Regions from separate parts of the Psychromicrobium ferritrahens genome, predicted to be linked through region 1. Evidence: riboswitches for the same ligand, from Rfam matches in the RefSeq annotation. Region 1 holds a riboswitch; each other region holds the start of a gene.
What was found. Region 1 has a riboswitch for S-adenosylmethionine ahead of ABDK06_RS02985 (aminotransferase class V-fold PLP-dependent enzyme). Riboswitches for the same ligand answer to the same signal wherever they lie in the genome.

Region 1 (4,628 bases):
AACCGCTGCTGCTGATCACCAAAACCGATGTCAAAGAACCCACAGATCTCTTGGCCCACTATGAGCAGCTGGAGTTGAAGATCCTGCTGAGTCGGACCGCGCTTGAACAATCTGAGGCGGCGGGCTCGGCCAATCTAGTGAACGACGCCGTCGAGCAACTGCGGGATGAATTGGACGGCAAGGTCTCGGTGCTGGTGGGTCACTCAGGCGTCGGCAAATCAACCATGGTTAACGCGCTCACCGGCTCGCAGCGCGCCACTGGCGGGGTGAACGCGGTCACCGGGCGTGGCCGGCATACTTCGTCCTCGGCTCTGGCCTTGCGCCTTGAGGACGCCCAGCCGGGCAGCTGGATCATTGACACTCCGGGCATCAGGTCCTTCGGGCTGGCCCACGTCGATCCGAACCGCATTCTGCAGGCCTTTCAGGATCTGGAGCCCGGCATCGAGGACTGCCCACGAGGCTGCCGCCATGACGAAGCCGCTCCGGAGTGCGGGCTGGACCTCTGGGTTGACAGCGGACGAGCGGGCGAAGGCGGCGCTGCCCGGCTGGAATCTTATCGTCGATTGCTCAGCGCGATCCGGGCGGTTCAGTAGTCGTAGCGCTTTAAAGCCAGCCAATCCTGCCCCGTTACGGCTGGCTTACGGCAAATCCTCGGCATCTCGGGATAGCGTGTTGGCATGACAATGCACCTTCAGGGCTATAACGACGATCTTCGTTTGGCTCATGTGCTGGCCGATTCCGTGGACGCGCAAACCATGAGCCGGTTCAAAGCCCTCGATCTGACCATTGAGACCAAACCGGACCTCACTCCGGTGACCGATGCCGATAAAGCCGCAGAGGATGCCATCAGGAACCAGCTGGCCCGGGCCCGCCCCCGCGATGCGGTACTGGGCGAAGAGTTCGGCAGCACTGGGCACGGCGCACGGCGTTGGATCATCGACCCGATCGACGGCACCAAGAACTTCATTCGCGGAGTTCCAGTCTGGGCGACTCTGATCTCGCTGGTCGATGAAGGTGTGCCCGTCGTGGGAGTGGTCAGTGCCCCAGCACTGGGTAAACGTTGGTGGGCGTCGAAGGGCACCGGGGCCTTCACCGGTAAATCACTCGCCGCCGCCAGCCGGCTGAGGGTCTCAAACGTCTCCCGGCTGCAAGATGCGTCCGTTTCATATTCTTCGCTCGGCGGCTGGAGAGAGCGCGGCAATCTGGAGCAGTTCATCGAGCTTTTAGACGCCACCTGGCGCAGCCGGGCTTACGGTGATTTCTGGTCATACTGCCTGGTGGCTGAAGGCGCAGTGGACATCGCCTGCGAACCATCGCTGAACCTTTACGATATGGCAGCGCTGGTGCCGATCGTGACCGAAGCGGGCGGGCGATTCACTTCTCTGGAAGGGGCTGACGGGCCGTTCGGCGGCAATGCTCTGGCCAGCAACGGCATCCTGCACTCGGAGACCCTGCGCTTACTCAACCCCGAGCTGGACGATTTACTCTGATCCTTGCCTCCGACGGGGGGGGCGAAGCGCCGCCGGCATCCCAGCTACTCTGACGGCCCAACTGTATTACGTAATACAGCACGGTGCTCTGCCGAATTGGCCTAGGCTTGAAAGAGGTCACGAGTGCCAGCGTTAAACCCCGGTTTGCTGGCCGGCAACCCTCCATTCGCGGTGGGGTGCCCCGGGTGACGACCTGGCCAGATCAAAAGATTCTGGCAAGCGCGGACTCCCGTTGTGATGACCGGGGTCCTCTTCGTGGAGGATCAGATGAGCACTGTCACGTATATCACCCCTAGAAAATCGCTGCAGGCCCTTTTGCCCGTCGTGGGTGCCGAACTCCGGGCTCCCTTGGTGCAGGGTGGCGACGTCCGCTACGTCAATCTAGACTATGCTGCCTCGGCTCCCGCGCTCTCGGCGGTGGCCAATTATCTCCAAGAGATCCTGCCCTACTACGCGAGCGTTCACCGCGGGGCGGGCTATTCCTCCCAGATCAGCACCTCGGTCTATGAGAACGCCCGGCACATCGTGCGGAACTTCGTCCGTGCCAGGGCCGACGACGCAGTGATCTTCACCCGTAACACCACGGACGCCTTGAATCTGCTAGCCCGTTGCCTTCCGGCCCAAGGCGACGTGCTGTATCTCGATATCGAACACCACGCTAACCTCTTGCCCTGGCAGAACGTGCCGCACCGAAGCGTCTTAGCGGGCGAGTCGATCGCACAGACCCTGGAGATCCTAGAAGAAGAATTCGAGCTCGGCGGTGTCTCGCTGCTCGCGGTCACCGGCGCTTCCAATGTCACCGGTGAAGTGCTGCCGGTCGCCGAACTCGCTGCTCTGGCGCATCGGCACGGTGCTCGGATCGTGGTGGATGCGGCGCAGCTTGCCCCGCATCGGGCGATCGACGTCAGCGGCTGGGGCATCGACTACTTGGCCTTTTCCGGCCATAAGCTCTACGCGCCCTTCGGTTCCGGAGTGCTGGTGGGGCGCCCGGATTGGCTAGATTCCGGGGTGCCTCTGCTGCTGGGCGGCGGAGCGGTCAAGGAGGTGCGACTGGACGCCGTGAGTTGGGCCGAAGGTCCGGCGAGACATGAAGGTGGCACTCCTAATGTACTGGGGGCAGCCACGCTGGCCCGCGCTGCCGAAGTGATTGCCTCGCTCGATCAAGAGACCTGGCAGCACCATGAAAGCACGCTCCGAGAGTTTCTGATCGACGGCTTGGAACGGATCCCCGGAGTGACAGTGCATCATTTGTTCAGCGATTCGGGGAGCTATCCGGGCAGCGGCAGCATCGGTGTGGTCAACTTCTCGGTTTCCGGCTATGACTCCGGTTTGGTGGCGGCTTATTTATCCGCCGAGTTCGGGGTAGGCGTGCGGGACGGACGGTTCTGCGCGCATCCCCTGCTGCGACGCCTCGGGCTGCCCACCGGCTCGCTGCGAGCCAGCTTCGGACTCGGCTCCGGCATCGAGGACGCGCAACGGCTGATCACCGGAATCAGCCAACTGGTCGAGGATGGGCCCCAAGGCGACTATCTCATTGAGAGCGGTCGCTGGGTTCCGGTCAACGATTTCAGGGTCTTCCCCTCCTGGGCGCCTAATACCCCGGGAACCGCAGGAGCGGCGCCCTGCATCGTGACGGATTGATGCAGCCTCCGGGATATTCTTGAGGGGTGTCCCGGAGGTGCCCATGAACAAAACCAGCGACGGTCCCAAGCTGCTGCAGCAACGTCGAGAGGAGCTCGCCTCCGCCTTCCGTAGCGGCGGTGAGCTCTATGAGCGGGTCCGCCCGGGCTATCCGCAGCATGCCGCGGACTGGCTGATTCCCAGCAGCGCCCATAGAGTGCTCGATCTCGGCGCCGGGACCGGCAAATTCACTGAACGACTGGTGGAACGCGGGCTGCAGGTGACCGCCGTCGATCCCTCGGAGGATATGCTCGCGCAGCTTAACAGCAGGTTCCCCGAGGTATCGACCATCGTTGGCAGCGCAGAGGACTTCCCGGCGGCCGAGGAAAGCGTCGATGCGGTTTTCGTCGCTCAGGCTTGGCATTGGTTCGACGCCCCAGCCGCAAGTCGGCGGATCGGCCGGGTGCTGCGCCCCGGCGGCAGATTAGGGCTGATCTGGAATCAACTCGATGTCCGGATACCGTGGGTGCACCGGCTCTCGCGGATCATGCATGCCGGCGATGTGCATCGCCCCGAAGCGGTGCCAGCTCTCGGCGAGCAATTCTCTGCCCCGGAACCTCATTTATCCCATTGGTCGCAGCAGCTGACTCCGGCGGAACTGATCGAGCTGGTGAAGTCACGCAGCTACTATTTGCGGGCCTCCGAGCAAAATCGTGCCAGAGTGCTGAACAACCTGGACTGGTATCTCTTCGAGCATCTGGCCTATCGCCACGGCCAGAGCGTGGAACTGCCTTATCTCACCCTGGCTTGGCGGGCTCATAAGGTCTGAAGGCGTCCAAGCCGATGCCGGAGCTTTGGTCCGCGATAGCCCAACGACGTCGCGATAGCTTTCTGACCCTACAATGGGCTATCCCCAAGGTCGTTGAACCATCGCGAACGCCGCAAAGAGCCGCACAACCGACCACAGGCACAAAGGCACACAGGCATGAAGGAGCGCCTCTTCCCGAAAGCCTTGGACCCAGCAGCAGAATCATTGATGCGCTATCGCATCAACGGAACGCGGCCTTTAACCGACGCCTTAGGAATGCTGTTGTCGAAGGATGCGCAGAGCATAACGGTGGAGACCAAGCACAGCGTCGTAGTGATCCAGTGTGCGGATATCGTGGCAGCCAAGTATGTTCCACAAGCCACACCACGACGTCGTCCTCAGCCAAGCTGAGCCCCGCAGCCCCGCAATTTGTCTTATCGGGATAGCTTTACAACCTTGGGATACCTTATTGCGCTGTCAATCAGGTATCCCGATGTCGTTGGGCTATCGCGAACCGGAAAGCTCTCATCCGGAGGACACGAGGCTAGCTCCGGAAGCTGAGCCATTGCGCTATCTCGCCGCACATCCTACTATTTAGGTGGACCGAAACTTTTTCTACAGGAGACCCGATATGACGAATGCGATGGCTCAGCCAAAACTCGGCGGCAGTAAGTTCGGCTCAGCCCGGCTGCTTCTACTGCTCGGCCCCG
Region 2 (4,628 bases), 800 kb from region 1:
ATGCTGCTCGGGCCGCTGCTCGACGAGCGCGAGCTCTACCGTTTGCCGTACGCCGGTGGCTGCGACCTGGGCACCCGGACGGTCGAGCCGCATATGCAGGCGCTCCGGCAGTTCGGCCTTTCCGTTGAGGCACATAACGGTTTTTACGCCGTCCAGGCCCCCGCCGCTGACCTGGAAGACCGGACCTTTGTGCTGACCGAGCGCGGGGACACCGTGACCGAGAACGCGATTATGGCTGCGGCGCACCGCGAAGGTGCCACGGTGATCCGCAATGCCAGCCCGAACTACATGGTGCAGGATCTTTGCTTCTATCTACAGGGGCTCGGTGTCGAGGTGGAGGGCATTGGCTCCACCACGCTGACCATCCGGGGCAAGGCCAGGATCGACACAGATATCGAATACGCTCCCTCGGAGGACCCGATCGAGGCGATGAGCCTGATCACCGCGGGTATCGTCACCGGTTCCGAGGTGACGATCCGCCGGGTGCCGATCGAGTTTATGGAGATCGAGCTCTCCGTGCTGGAGCAGATGGGCTTCCAGTACCGAGCTTCCGAGGAGTATGTGGCGCGCAACGGCCACACCCGCCTGGTGGACATCACCACCTTGCCCTCCCAGCTCAAGGCCGCGCCGGACAAGATCCACCCGATGCCCTTCCCCGGGCTGAACATCGACAATCTGCCCTTCTTCGCGGTGATCGCCTCCTGCGCCGAGGGCAGCACGCTGATCCACGATTGGGTCTACGAGAACCGCGCGATCTACTTGACCGAACTGAACCGCTTGGGCGCCAGGGTGAGGCTGCTCGACCCGCACCGGATCGACGTCGAAGGCCCCACCCGCTGGCGCGCAGCCGAAGTGGGCTGCCCGCCCGCGCTGCGCCCGGCCGCCTGCATTCTGCTGGCCATGCTGGCCGCTCGGGGGACTTCGGAGCTGCGCAATATCTACGTGATCGAACGCGGTTACGAGGATCTCGCTGAGCGGCTCAACACCCTGGGCGCTGAGATCGAGTACTTCCAGGACTGATCCACCGGTTCGCTTCAGCATCACTTTATGAGCTAAAAGTGGTGCTGAGGCGATTGCCTCTAGAGCTGCCCGAGGGCCAGTTCCAGATCCCGCTGCAGATCGTCTAGATCCTCCAGCCCCACCGAGAGCCGCACCACGCCGTCGCTCAGTCCGATGGCTGCCCGGCCTTCCGGGCCCATCGCGCGGTGCGTTGTGGTCGCGGGGTGTGTGATGAGGGATTTCGAATCACCGAGGTTATTGGAGATATCGATCACCCGCAGGGCATTCAGCAGGGCAAAAGCTTCGGGCTTCCCGCCTTTCAGCGCGAAGGTGAGTACGGTGCCGCCCGCGCTCATCTGCGAGGCAGCCAGTTCGTGCTGCGGGTGCGAGGCCAGCAATGGGTACTTGACCCATTCCACGGCTTGCTGCTGCTCCAAAAACTCAGCTAGGGCCAGTGCCGAGGCCGAGGAGTGCTTGACCCGCAGTGACAAGGTCTCCAGCCCCTTGGTGAGTACCCAGGCGTTGAACGAGGACAGTGCAGGGCCAGTGTGCCGCATCAATTGCTTGACCGGGCCGTCGATGAATTCCCGGCTGCCCAGGATCGCGCCGCCGAGCACCCGCCCCTGGCCGTCGATGTGCTTGGTACCCGAATAGACGACGACGTCGGCGCCGAGCTCCGTGCAGCGCTGAAGCAAAGGCGTGGCGAAGACATTATCGACCACCACCTGGGCTCCGGCGGCATGCGCTAGTTCGCAGACCGCGCGGATGTCAACGATCTCCTGCATGGGGTTCGACGGTGATTCGAAAAAGACAGCGGTGGCCGGCACCGAAAGAGCTTCCCGCCACTGCTCCAGATCGGGGCCATCCACAAAAACCGTCTCGACTCCCCAGCGCGGCAGAATCTCGTTCAAGATCACAAAGCACGATCCGAAGAGCGAACGGGAAGCCACCACTCGGTCCCCCTGAGCCAGCAGCGCACCGAGTGCCACAAAGACCGCGGCCATTCCAGAGGCGGTAGCGAAGCAGGCCTCGGTTCCTTCCAAGAGCCGTAGCCGTTCCTGAAAGGTGGCCACCGTCGGATTGCCGTAGCGGGAGTAGACGAATCTCTCGTCCTCTCCCGTGAAAGCCCTTTCCGCGGCTTCGGCGGATTCGTAGACGAAACCGGAGTTCAGGAATATCGCCTCGGAGGTCTCCTGAAAGCCGGTGCGGTCCAGGCCGCCCCGGACCGCCTGGGTATCGGAGGACCAGCCGCCGGCCAGCGGATTGAAGCTCATGAGCCCTTCTTCCAGGGCAGTTTGCGGTTCTTCCAGCCGTTCACGGTGCGATCGCCATAGGCATCCGGGACGCCTTCGAAGCCTTCCAGCACATTGAAAGAGGTGAACCCGGCCTCGGTGGCCGCTTCAGCGGCGGACACCGAGCGAGCGCCAGAACGGCAGAGAAAAACGATGTCCGCATCGGCCGGCACGGCGGCCTTGAGCTCATCCAAGAAGGCCTGATTCCACACCCCTCCGGCGAGGTTCCACTGCACGAAACGGGGTTCGACGGAGAGTGAAGCGGTGTCTGGGACGCCGATCAATTGCCACTCCGCTTCGGTCCGCACATCCACCAAGACGGCGCCGTCGGAAACTTTCTGCCAGGCTTCCTCAGGGGTCAGATCACCGGCGTAACTCATTGTGCCGCCTCCCCATCAGTCGCGGAGTTAAAACCGGGGAGCACCACGGCCTGGGCGGCGATCACCTGGCCGCCGTTGGACGTCACTGAGGGGCTGCCGTAGAGCAGGTAGCCTTCGGCGATCGCATCACTGACCCGCTGACAGAAACTATGATCATCGGGGCCGGTCAGAAGCCGGTAGGTCAAGGGGGCGTCAGCCATTTGTTCTCCTTTTGCCTGAGGCGCAAGCCGCAGCAACTCCACGCTTGCAACCCGTTCACGTTGCCGAGTATTCACCTGAGGCACCCCACCGGAATCGAGGGTTGCCGGCCAGCAAGTCAGGGCAGTGCACCCGGCCTCGGCCAAAGTGCGTGCTGGCGCTCGTTACTCATCGCAAAGCTAACACATGGCGTGGCGTTGACGGGCAAAATGATGTCTTTATTGCGCAGTACCAGCTCGACCTCGTCGGCTAGCAGAGCCAGGGTCTTGAGCTCAGGCCTGTCTGGCTTGCTCAGCATAAAGTGCGGCATAGCGGCCGTTCAGTGCGAGCAGTTCTCTATGAGTACCCTGTTCGGCGATTCGGCCCTGTTCCACCACGAAGATCACATCCGCACCGACCACCGTTGACAGTCGATGCGCAATGGCCACCGTGGTGCGGCCCTGTGAGGCGGTCTCCAGCGCGGATTGCACCACTCGTTCTGAGATCGAATCCAATGCGCTGGTGGCCTCGTCCAGAACCAGCACGGCGGGGTCTTTCAGCAGCACTCGGGCGATCGCGATTCGTTGCTTCTCGCCGCCTGAAAGCCGATAACCGCGTTCGCCGACCAAGGTGTTGAAGCCCTCAGGGAAGCTCATGATGGTCGAGTAGATATTGGCCTGCTGGGTGGCCCGGTCGAGTTCGTCCTGAGTCGCTCCGGGCTTGGCGTAGCGCAGATTATCGGCGATGCTGGCGTGGAACAGATAAGTTTCCTGACTGACAATGCCGATATGCGCCACCAGGGAATCCTGAAGCAGTTCGCGCACCTCTATACCGCTGAACTCAATACGACCGGAAGTGGCTTCGTAGAGCCGGGGAATCAGATAGGAAATGGTGGTTTTACCCGCGCCAGAAGAGCCCACGAAGGCGGCGAACTGCCCGGGTTCAATAGTGAAGGAGACCTTATCCAAGGTCGGACGCTCCCCGGGTTGAGCATCCGGGTAGGCGAAGCTGACCTCTTGGAATCTGATCCTGCCCAGTTGCCGCAGATCGCTTAGCGGGGCTGCCCCCGGGCTGTCGGCGATGGCGGGTTTGAGGTCCAGGTATTCGAAGATCCGGGCGAAGAGGGCGCCCGAAGTCTGGAGGTCGAGGGCAACCCGCATCAAGCTGGTGAGCGGGAAGAGCAGACGCGCCTGGACCGTGGTGAAGGCCACGATAGTACCCGCGGTAATCGCTTGGAAGCCGTTGTCCACCAGCAGACCGGCGACGAGGTAGACGATTGCCGGAATCGAGGAGAGGAAAATAGTCACGATGGCGAAGAACCACTGTCCGCTCATCGCCTGGCGGACTTGCAGCCCGATCTGATTGCGGTTTTCTGCCGAGTAACGATCGATCTCGGCCTTCTGCATATTGAAGCTCTTGGCCAGCAGGATGCCTGAGACGCTCAGGGTCTCCTGGGTGATCGCGGACATCTCGGAGAGCGATTCCTGGGTCTGGGTGGCGATTTTGGCCCGGATCTTGCCCACTTTGCGTTGCGCGATCACCAGAATCGGCATCAGCACGACGGCGACCACTGTCAGCTGCCAGTTCAGCAGCAGCATCGCGACAAAGGCGGCGATTACGGTCACGGTATTGCCGAGCACCGCGGAGACAGTATTGGTGAGCACACTGGCGACGCCTCCGACGTCGTTCTGCAGCCTGGACTGGATCACCCCGGTCTTGGTCCGGGTGAAGAAGCTCAGATCCATCGCTTGCAGGTGACCGAAAAGCTTGACCCGCAGGG
Region 3 (4,628 bases), 110 kb from region 1:
CGGAATCCTGTCGTAGATGGTCTGATCCAGATTGGCCTCCGACTGTCCGTGTCGCAACATGATGATCTGACGAGGCGCACTCATGGTCTTGAGTGTAATGGCTGTTTAATGTCAGTCATGGGAAGAGTTGCTGGACTGGCACGCCGTTGGCGAGCAGAGATCTTGATCGTGCTGGGGCTCTCCCTGGGGCAATCTGCTGTTTACGCCGTCGTCAATCTGATCGAGAATCTGACCCGCGCGCCGATCTCGCAAGCTACCGCGCAATTGAATACGCCCAAGATCAACCGCGAGTACTTCGATCTGACCTATCAATTGCTTGATAACTTCTTCGCCCTGGTACCGGTGGCCCTAGCGCTCTACCTGCTGTGGAAACCCGCCCGCAGCGGATTCCAGGCCATCGGATTCACCATCAGCCGCCCGTGGCGCGACCTGCTCTGGCGCGACTTATTAGGGGGAATCGGCCTGATGCTGCTGATCGGGCTGCCTTCGCTGGGTCTTTATGCGCTGGGACGCAGCCTCGGGGTGACCGCCCAGATCGTGACCAGCTCACTTCATGATTACTGGTGGACCATTCCGGTGCTGATCATCTCCGCGCTGCGCAATGCCGTGCTCGAAGAAGTGATCGTCGTGGGGTTTCTGATGACCAGGCTGAAGCAACTCGGCTGGCAGCCCTGGTGGACGATTGTGGCCAGCGCTCTTTTGCGTGGCAGCTACCACCTCTACCAGGGCTTTGGGCCGTTCGCCGGCAACTTCGTGATGGGGTTGATCTTCGGCTGGCTCTACACCAAGACCAAACGGGTGATGCCGCTCGTGGTGGCGCATTCGCTGCTGGACATCGCGGCCTTCAGCTTCGGCCCGCAATTGGGTTTCGGCCAAGGCTCGTGAGCTGCCCTTTCCCTCGCAAGCCCGGGCGGGGAACCCTGCTCGCTCGCTGACGGCACTCCGTCGCCCTCAGCATCAGAGCGTTGAATATTGGCTGAGGTTCAGACCGTGACTTCGCCGTGGGCGGTTTCAAAGGTGACGCTCATGATGCCCGGAGTGCCCTTAGGGGCGACCCACTCAACCGCGACATCCTGCAGTGGCTTATCCACGCACTCTCCCAGCCACTCAGTCACTCGTTCGGCAGAGCCCGCGATGGTGAGCTTGGCGAGTTTGACGTCGCTCGGCTTGGCCAGTGAAGGGTGCAGTGCGGGATCGCCTTCCCATTTGAGCAAATAAGGTACCTGGGGGTCGGCGATCAGACCTTTAATGCCGATCTGCTGCCAGATCAGTTCCTGGCCATCCGGAAATTTCCGGTTTCCGGGAACTGCGCTGCGTCCCAGCCGTTCTTCAAAGGGGAGCAGGTCGTCAACCTCGACGCACCAGCCCATCCAGCCGCCACCGGCAGTTGACCGGGCGCGCACGGCCTGACCGAAGGGAGCTTTGTCTGAAGCTGGGTGATCCAGTACTTCGACGATTTCGAGATAGTGATGATTGGTGAGCGGAATGATCATATTCCGCGTGCCGAAGCGGGGGTGCACCCCGCCGCGGACGGCCTTGATTCCTAGAGCGTCAGAGATCCGCTCGGTGGTGGCAGCCAGTCCATCCGGTTCACAAGCGTAAGAAACGTGGTCCATGCGCATGCCCATATCCTCGCACTTTGTGACCCGCCTCTCGACTAAGGTCTACCTAAGTTGCGCTGTGCGTTGCGCGCTTCGCGCACCATGAATCCGCTGTGAGATTTCCTCCGTAACCTCCGCGCATCGCGGGAAATGCAGCGTCACAATAGCTCCCTGACCTTGCTTAGCCTCCGGTGCGGACTGCACACTTTAAACAGGTCATGAGTGCCAGCAAAGTTCCTTGATCCCGTGTCACATCTGAGGTCGGAACGCCTGCCCCGGCTTGCTGGACGGCAACCCTCCTCCGCGGTGGGGTGCCCCGGGTGACGACCGGGCCCTGGTCAATAGATCAGGTGCAAGCGCGGGTTCCTCTGCCCGGTAACCGCCTTCATCGCGGCGACCTTGAGGACCCTTGAAACAAGGAGTCTGAGATGAGCAACGGCTGGTCATTCGAAACCCGGCAGATCCATGCGGGCCAACAACCCGATCCGAGTACCGGTGCGCGAGCACTGCCGATTTTCCAAACCACTTCCTTCGTCTTCCCCAGTGCGGAGAGCGCTGCCAAGCGCTTCGCGCTCGCAGAACTGGAACCCATCTACACCAGAATCGGCAACCCGACCCAGGACGTGGTCGAACAGCGGATCGCCAGCCTGGAAGGCGGCGTCGGGGCTCTGCTGCTCTCTTCCGGGCAGGCCGCGGAGACCTTTGCGATCCTGAACATCGCTCAGGCGGGAGACCACCTGGTGGCCAGCCCCAGCCTCTACGGCGGAACCTATAATCTGCTCGCTCACACGCTCAAGAGATTCGGCATCGAGGTCACCTTCGTAGAAGACCCAGATGATTTGGAGCAGTGGCGAGCCGCGGTGCGCCCGAACACCAAGCTCTTCTTCGGTGAAGTGGTTTCCAATCCCCGTCAGGACGTGCTCGATCTGGAGGGAATCAGTGCCGTCGCCCACGAGGCCGGAGTGCCGCTCGTCGTCGATAATACGCTTGCGACGCCGTATCTGGTGCGGCCGCTGGAATGGGGGGCGGATATCGTGGTGCATTCCGCGACCAAGTACCTCGGCGGACATGGCACCGCGATCGCCGGCGTGATCGTCGATGGCGGTCGCTTCGACTTCGCCAAGGAACCGGAGAGATTCCCGGGCTTCAACACCCCGGACGAGAGCTACAACGGCCTGGTCTACGCCCGGGATCTCGGCGTCGGTGGTGCCTTGGGCGCTAATCTGGCCTATATCCTCAAGGCCAGGGTGCAGTTGCTGCGCGATCTGGGCTCCGCGGTGGCGCCCTTCAATGCTTTCTTGATCGCGCAGGGGCTGGAAACTCTGAGTTTGCGGGTGGAACGGCATGTCTCTAATGCGCTGGAGGTGGCGAACTGGCTCACCGAGCATGACAGTGTGGAATCGGTGGCCTATGCCGGGTTACCCTCCAGCCCTTGGTACCAGCGTGGGCAGAAATACGGCCCGCGGGGGATCGGTGCCGTGGTGGCCTTCAATATCAAGGGCGGTGTGGACGCCGGGAAGCGCTTCGTGGACGCTTTGGAACTGCATTCCCATGTGGCCAATATCGGTGATGTGAGGTCGTTGGTGATTCACCCCGCCTCCACCACGCACTCTCAGCTCACCGAGGCCCAGCAGCTCAAAGCCGGAGTCACTCCGGGGCTGGTCAGGCTCTCGGTGGGACTGGAGAACATCACGGATATCCTGGCGGATCTGGAGGCTGGTTTCAGGGCGGCGAAATCCGCGCTGTGATGACGACGATCTCAGAATTATCGGAGCAGGCTTTGCTGGGTGTCGACCCCAGCCAGCTGCGCTTTCAGTCGCTGGGCGAACTGGCTCTGGAAACGGGCGAACGGTTACCGGAGACGACGCTGGCGTATGAGAGCTGGGGCAGGCTCAATGCCGGAGCTTCCAACGCCGTCCTGGTGCTGCATGCCCTGACCGGTAGTTCTCACGCCGCTCAGGGAGAGTCGGAGCAGGCCGGTTGGTGGGATGGCTTAGTGGGCCCGGGAAAGGCGATCGATACCGAGAGGTTCTTCGTCGTCTCGGTGAATATCCTAGGTGGCTGCTATGGCAGCACCGGACCTTCCTCAACCGCCCCGGACGGCAAACCGTGGGGCTCGCGCTTCCCCTTCCTGACCCTGCGAGACTCGGTGCGGGCGGAGGCCTTGCTCGCCGATGCACTCGGGATTACCCGGTGGCATGCGGTGGTCGGGGGATCGATGGGCGGTGCCCGTGCGCTGGAGTGGGCGGTGAGCTACCCGGAGCGGGTGCGCCATGCCGTGGTGCTCGCGAGCTGCCCGGCGAGCACTGCGGAACAGATCGCGCTCGCGCAAACCCAGCTGCTGGCCATTCGTCAGGACCCGGCTTTCGCGGGCGGTGACTACTACGGTTCGGCGGCACCCCTGGAGGGTCTTGGCCTGGCCAGACGGATCGCGCATATCTCCTATCGCTCAGAGGCCGAGCTGGGACTGCGGTTCGGCCGCTCAGCGCAAGAAGGGGAAGCTCCGGTATCAGCTGAGCGTGGTTCCGAAGCCTGGCGGCAGCGCTATCAGGTGGAGAGCTATCTGGATCATAAGGCCGCGAAGCTGAACCAGATCTTCGATGCGAATAGTTACATCACCCTCACCGAGGCCTTGATGAGTCACGATCTGGGCCGCGGTCGAGGCGGCCTGAAGCAAGCCCTGAGGAGAGCGTCGGGGGTGAAATTCAGTCTGGCGGCGGTGACCTCGGACCGGCTCTATCTGCCCGAGCAGACCGTGCAGCTAGCCGAAGCGCTGAGCGAACCCGTCGAGGTGTACTGGATCGACTCGGCGATCGGTCACGATGGGTTCCTCACTGAGACGGCGCAGATCAGTGACTTGCTGAGCCAGAACGGGCTCTGAGCACAGCCCCGTGAAGCCGAGGGCGGGCGATCGCTTAGCGGTTCCGGAAGATCGCTTCGCGCTCGGCGGCATACTGTTCAGCGCTGATCTGCCCCGAACGCCGCCGCTGGTCGAGTTCAGTGAGCAGCCGTTTCAGCTCCTGCTCG
Region 4 (4,628 bases), on a different contig from region 1:
CATTAGCGGCTACCGTCGATCATTCGACCGATCTCATGCTGATCGGGATCTACACCGCTGTGCTCGGCGTCGGCCTGGGCATGCTGATGCAGAATCTGATACTTGCCGTGCAGAACACCGTGCGGGCGCAGGACATCGGTTCTGCGAGTTCTTCGGTGGCGTTTTTCCGCACTTTCGGCGGCGCGATCGGAGTCTCAGTGCTCGGCGCGGTGCTCGCCAACCGGGTCAGCGAGTTGTCATCCGCGGGGCTGGCCAAACTGGGGCTTCCCGCCGATAACCCCGCTGGAACGGGCGGTCTCGATCTGGCGCATATGTCGGAACCGGTCAGGAATGTGGTGCGCGCCGCCTACGGCGATGCCACCGCGCTGATCTTCGGCGTCGCGGCGGTTATCGCCGTCCTGGCAGTGATCTCAGTGCTCTTCATCAAGGAGCGGGCACTTCGCCGAACCATCGATATCGAGCCCTCAGCCGTCACCGACGCCACATCGGCAAAGTAGGCTGAAGCCATGAGCGCGCAGAACCCATATTTCATCAGCCGGGAACGTTTCGTTCCAGCGAGTGCCGAGCAAATCTTCGATTTATTGGCGACTCCAGCCATGCACGCCGTGATCGACGGCTCCGATTCCGTCAGAGATGCCCTGCCCAACGGCCCGGAAAGACTTTCAGCGGGTGCCAAATTCGCTATGGACATGCGTATCGGTGCTTCGTATAAAGTCATGAACTACGTCGTTGAATTCGAAGAGGGGCGGCGGATCGCTTGGCGGCATTTCTACGGCCATATCTGGCGCTATCTGCTGCAACCGGTGGACGGCGGAACTTTGGTGACCGAGCAATGGGATGCCCGCACCGTGCGCAGACGCTGGGTGCTTCGACTCACTGGCTTCAGCAAACGCAATATTCGCGGAATCGAGAGAACTCTGGAGAAGCTCGACGAGCACTTCCGCGCCGTTGAAAACGCCTGAGACCAGCGATGAGCGTACGAAACCTTGAAGTAGAGGATCTTGAGCAATTCCACGAGCTGCTGACCGCCGGAGCCAGTTCCTTGGCTGGCTGGCATGTGCAGTCCCTGAATCTCCGAGGGGTCGATTTCAGCGGGCTCTCGGTCGCTGCAGCGGTTTTTCTGGGATGTACCTTCGACCCCGGAGCCGAGGCCGAATTGCGGGCTCGCGGCGCCTTGATCTTCCCGGTGCTGCCCGGGGTGCCCTTCGATTCCTATCGGTCCAAGCTCTACACCGGCACTGAGCTTTTCGGCGGTCTGGCGGCGGGCTATGAATCGACCCTTGACGGCAGGATCTATCAGTGGACGCTGAGCACGCCGCGTAACCTTGACGGCACCCTTGCCACCGCGATGCACGATCACTCGATAGGGGACGCCCTGGATGATCTTTTCGATTCCGAGCTAGCCGGACGAAAGGTCGTCGGGGTGATGGGCGGGCACGCCGCCAGCCGCGGCAGTGAGGCCTACCGAGAATCCGCGGAACTGGGCAGCGGCCTGGGCCGGCGTGGCTTCGTGGTGGCCACCGGAGGAGGTCCGGGAGCCATGGAAGCGGCGAATTTAGGTGCCTGGCTGAGTGGCCGACCTACGGCAGCTCTGGACTGGGCGATGGCTCAGCTTTCGGAGGTCCCGGATTTCAGGCCTTCGGTCGATCGCTGGGTTGCGGCAGCTCAAGCCGTTATGGCGCGTTTCCCGGACGGTCAGCTCAATCTCGGCATCCCTACCTGGTTCTATGGTCATGAACCGCCCAATATCTTTGCCAGCCGGATAGCGAAATACTTCGCCAATGCGGTGCGGGAGGCGGTTTTGCTAGAGCGCTGCAATGGCGGGATCGTTTTCCTGCCGGGAGCCGCCGGGACCGTCCAGGAAATCTTCCAGGATGCTTGCGAGAATTATTATGCCGCGGAATCAGCCGCCGTCCCGATGGTGCTGCTGGGCCGGGAGTACTGGACTGCACAGCTTCCGGTCTGGCAGTTGCTGACGAAGCTGGCCCAGGGCCGAGAGATGGCTCAACGGATTCAGCTGGTTGACTCAGTGGCGGAAGCCCTAGCGTCTCTGGGCTGAGGTTTCCGGGCCACTGGAAGCTATCCGGTGGTGGTGCCGAACAGCAGGCCGAGCAGGTAGGTGACCAACGCCGCGCCGAAGCCGATCAGCAGCTGCCGGATTCCCCGGGAGAGTGGCGGGGCTCCGGAAAGCAAGCCCACCACCGCTCCTGTGGCCAGCAGCGCTAAGCCGACCAGCACTGAGGCTACCGCTATGGCCGTGAAACCGCTGAGCCCGAGGAGGTAGGGCAGCACCGGAATGACGGCGCCGGAGGCGAAGAAACAGAAGCTGGAGACGGCGGCACCCAGCGCGGTTCCAATGGTCTCGTGCTCATCACTCTCAGGTTTCCCCGCCACCTCTGCTTGCAGGGAGAAGCTGGGGTTGCAGTCGCAGGCAAACCGTCCCATCCGTTCGGCCGCGCGATGCTCGGCGTCCTCCGGACTCATCCCGCGGGCCCGGTAGACCAGAACCAGCTCATTGGCATTGATATCCAGAGCTTTGGCGGCGGACAGCGTGATCTGGGTCGGCTTCGAGGCGTCCAGCAATTCGCGCTGTGAACGTACCGAGACGTACTCACCCGCACCCATCGACAGTGCTCCGGCGAGCAGACCCGCAATGCCGGCCAGTAACACCAGATGCGGGGCCAGCCCGGCCCCGGCCATACCCATCACCAGGGAGAGATTGCTGACCAGCCCATCGTTCGCACCGAACACGGCGGCTCGGAAGGTTCCGGAGAGCCGATTACGGCCACGGGTTGCCAGTCCGCGCACCACCTCTTCGTGGATCGCTTCGTCGGCAGCCATCGCCGGGGTGGCGTCCACATCGGTCGAGTAACTGGAACGGGACTCAGCCCGTTGAGCCAGAGCCAGGACGAAGACCGAGCCAAAGTGCTTGGCCAGAAAGCCCAGCAGACGGTTATTGAACGAGGCCTTGCGGGGCGCTGAGGCGTGTTCGCCGAGCAGGGTCAGCCAGTGCTGCTCATGCCGCTTTTCGGCTTCGGCCAGGGCGAGCAGAATATCGCGCTCCTCGCCCTCGCGTTTCGTCGCCAGGGCGCGATAGACGGCGGCCTCGGCGCGCTCATCGGCGAGGTGGGTGCGCCACCGCTTGATCTGCGCTTTACTGGCCTGCTGTACGCCCGGAGAGTAACTTGCCACAGCCCCACTTTAGCCCGAATTCTCGCGGTTTTTCGGCTGGCTATCCTCGGCAAAAAGCTTCGGCGCACCGTAAAATCTTTCGGCTGCGCGCAGATATTTTCACCGCCCGTAGACTTGCGATCGCCCACTGCAACTCACAGTGGGCGATCGCAGAATCAATGAGCTAGCCGAAGAACCAGGGAGTCAAACGATGCCAGGGCCGATTCCGAGGGGCTTGGCTCCGGTGAGTTCGGCAGCAGCCGAAAAACTCGCGGCTCGCCCTGCCGGCACCCGGTTTTCGCCACCGTAACCGTCAATTCCAAGGTCTTCGCATTCCATTGGCAGCGTTGCACCGAATTTGCCATCGCGGTTATTAATTCTCTTGCTTCGCCGCTCCAAAAACTTCGCCAACACCCACTTTCGATCAGCGAAACTGTTCCCAGTACGGCGTCAACCGCGGGAAGGACAAAACGTATTCCGGACACCTAAAGCGCCTCCAGCCGAGTGCTCTTACCCCTCGGGTTTGTCTCGCGGCCCGATGGGTCGCTTCGTCATCCGAGCCACCCTTGCACATGGGGTTGGCGTGTGGTCAGTCCGAGCTTTGCCTACTGAAAGGCAACCACAACTCATGAAGCTTTTTCTAATGTAACTCTGCCCTGGAGCGCACGCAATTCTACCGGGCGTTTGGCGGAAATCCTTATATTTTTCTTATCTTGGAGCCGTTGAGTCTGAGCTGCCAAGCGGTCCGTACTTCAGCTGACGTTTCTTTGGTCGCTAAAGACACCGCTAGATAGACCAGCAACGAAGATCCGAGACCCCAGTAGATGGGCTCGTTAGCATAAATACCATCCTCGCTGGCTATCGCTCCGCTCGCATAGAGGGTGAGCAGCAGCAAGGTGACTACGGTGCCGACAGCCATCGAGGCCGCTGCTCCCAGTCCGGTGCCGCGCTTCCAGAACAGACCGCCCAGAATGGCGACCAGCAGGCCACCGACCAGGATGTCGTAGGCGATGGTGAGTGCCGCCACCACGTCGGGGGTTACGATGGCAATCAGAATGGCCGCTACGCCTAGCCCGAGAACCCAAAGCCGGTTGGCCCGCACATCGTGCTCCGGATTATCGGTATCTGAGGTGTCGATTTTTCTGCCGAACCAGCTGGCCACGAAGGGCAGCACATCGGCGCGAGCCACCGTTGCCGCAGCGATCAGTGCGCCCGAGGCGGTCGACATCATGGCGGCGACGGCGGCGGCCAGCACCAGACCCCCTAAACCGATGGGCAGTAAATGGGCGGCCACCTCGGCATACACGGCGTCCTGACCCGCGGTTTTCACATCGATCTCCGGCAGGGCCACCCGAGCGGCCATGCCGATCAGCGCGCCGGCCACCCCGTAAAGAATGCAGTAGACTCCCGCGGTGGCTCCGCCCCAGCGTGCCACTGCGGGAGTCTTGGCGGTGAAG

Region 2: another riboswitch for S-adenosylmethionine. It lies ahead of ABDK06_RS06670 (DUF1737 domain-containing protein); the one in region 1 lies ahead of ABDK06_RS02985 (aminotransferase class V-fold PLP-dependent enzyme).
Region 3: another riboswitch for S-adenosylmethionine. It lies ahead of ABDK06_RS03515 (bifunctional o-acetylhomoserine/o-acetylserine sulfhydrylase); the one in region 1 lies ahead of ABDK06_RS02985 (aminotransferase class V-fold PLP-dependent enzyme).
Region 4: another riboswitch for S-adenosylmethionine. It lies ahead of ABDK06_RS13200 (VIT1/CCC1 transporter family protein); the one in region 1 lies ahead of ABDK06_RS02985 (aminotransferase class V-fold PLP-dependent enzyme).

The regions. Positions count from the first base shown of each region.
Region 1 is NZ_JBDLLW010000001.1:633,680-638,307, forward strand. Features, by position in the region: gene rsgA (ribosome small subunit-dependent GTPase A) at 1-593, shown strand, start outside; gene hisN (histidinol-phosphatase) at 678-1,490, shown strand; SAM riboswitch class IV at 1,606-1,718, shown strand; gene ABDK06_RS02985 (aminotransferase class V-fold PLP-dependent enzyme) at 1,758-3,131, shown strand; gene ABDK06_RS02990 (class I SAM-dependent methyltransferase) at 3,175-3,939, shown strand; gene ABDK06_RS02995 (putative acetyltransferase) at 4,096-4,329, shown strand; gene ABDK06_RS03000 (Nramp family divalent metal transporter) at 4,550-4,628, shown strand, end outside.
Region 2 is NZ_JBDLLW010000001.1:1,435,500-1,440,127, reverse strand. Features, by position in the region: gene ABDK06_RS06685 (UDP-N-acetylglucosamine 1-carboxyvinyltransferase) at 1-1,020, shown strand, start outside; gene ABDK06_RS06680 (O-succinylhomoserine sulfhydrylase) at 1,080-2,273, opposite strand; gene ABDK06_RS06675 (rhodanese-like domain-containing protein) at 2,270-2,671, opposite strand; gene ABDK06_RS06670 (DUF1737 domain-containing protein) at 2,668-2,871, opposite strand; SAM riboswitch class IV at 2,907-3,038, opposite strand; gene ABDK06_RS06665 (ABC transporter ATP-binding protein) at 3,142-4,628, opposite strand, start outside.
Region 3 is NZ_JBDLLW010000001.1:746,534-751,161, reverse strand. Features, by position in the region: gene ABDK06_RS03530 (histidine phosphatase family protein) at 1-84, opposite strand, end outside; gene ABDK06_RS03525 (CPBP family intramembrane glutamic endopeptidase) at 118-885, shown strand; gene ABDK06_RS03520 (VOC family protein) at 984-1,628, opposite strand; SAM riboswitch class IV at 1,816-1,966, shown strand; gene ABDK06_RS03515 (bifunctional o-acetylhomoserine/o-acetylserine sulfhydrylase) at 2,030-3,349, shown strand; gene metX (homoserine O-acetyltransferase MetX) at 3,349-4,482, shown strand; gene ABDK06_RS03505 (hypothetical protein) at 4,517-4,628, opposite strand, start outside.
Region 4 is NZ_JBDLLW010000003.1:252,006-256,633, reverse strand. Features, by position in the region: partial or broken gene ABDK06_RS13215 (MFS transporter) at 1-491, shown strand, start outside; gene ABDK06_RS13210 (SRPBCC family protein) at 507-962, shown strand; gene ABDK06_RS13205 (LOG family protein) at 971-2,059, shown strand; gene ABDK06_RS13200 (VIT1/CCC1 transporter family protein) at 2,080-3,192, opposite strand; SAM riboswitch class IV at 3,673-3,805, opposite strand; gene ABDK06_RS13195 (sodium:solute symporter family protein) at 3,869-4,628, opposite strand, start outside.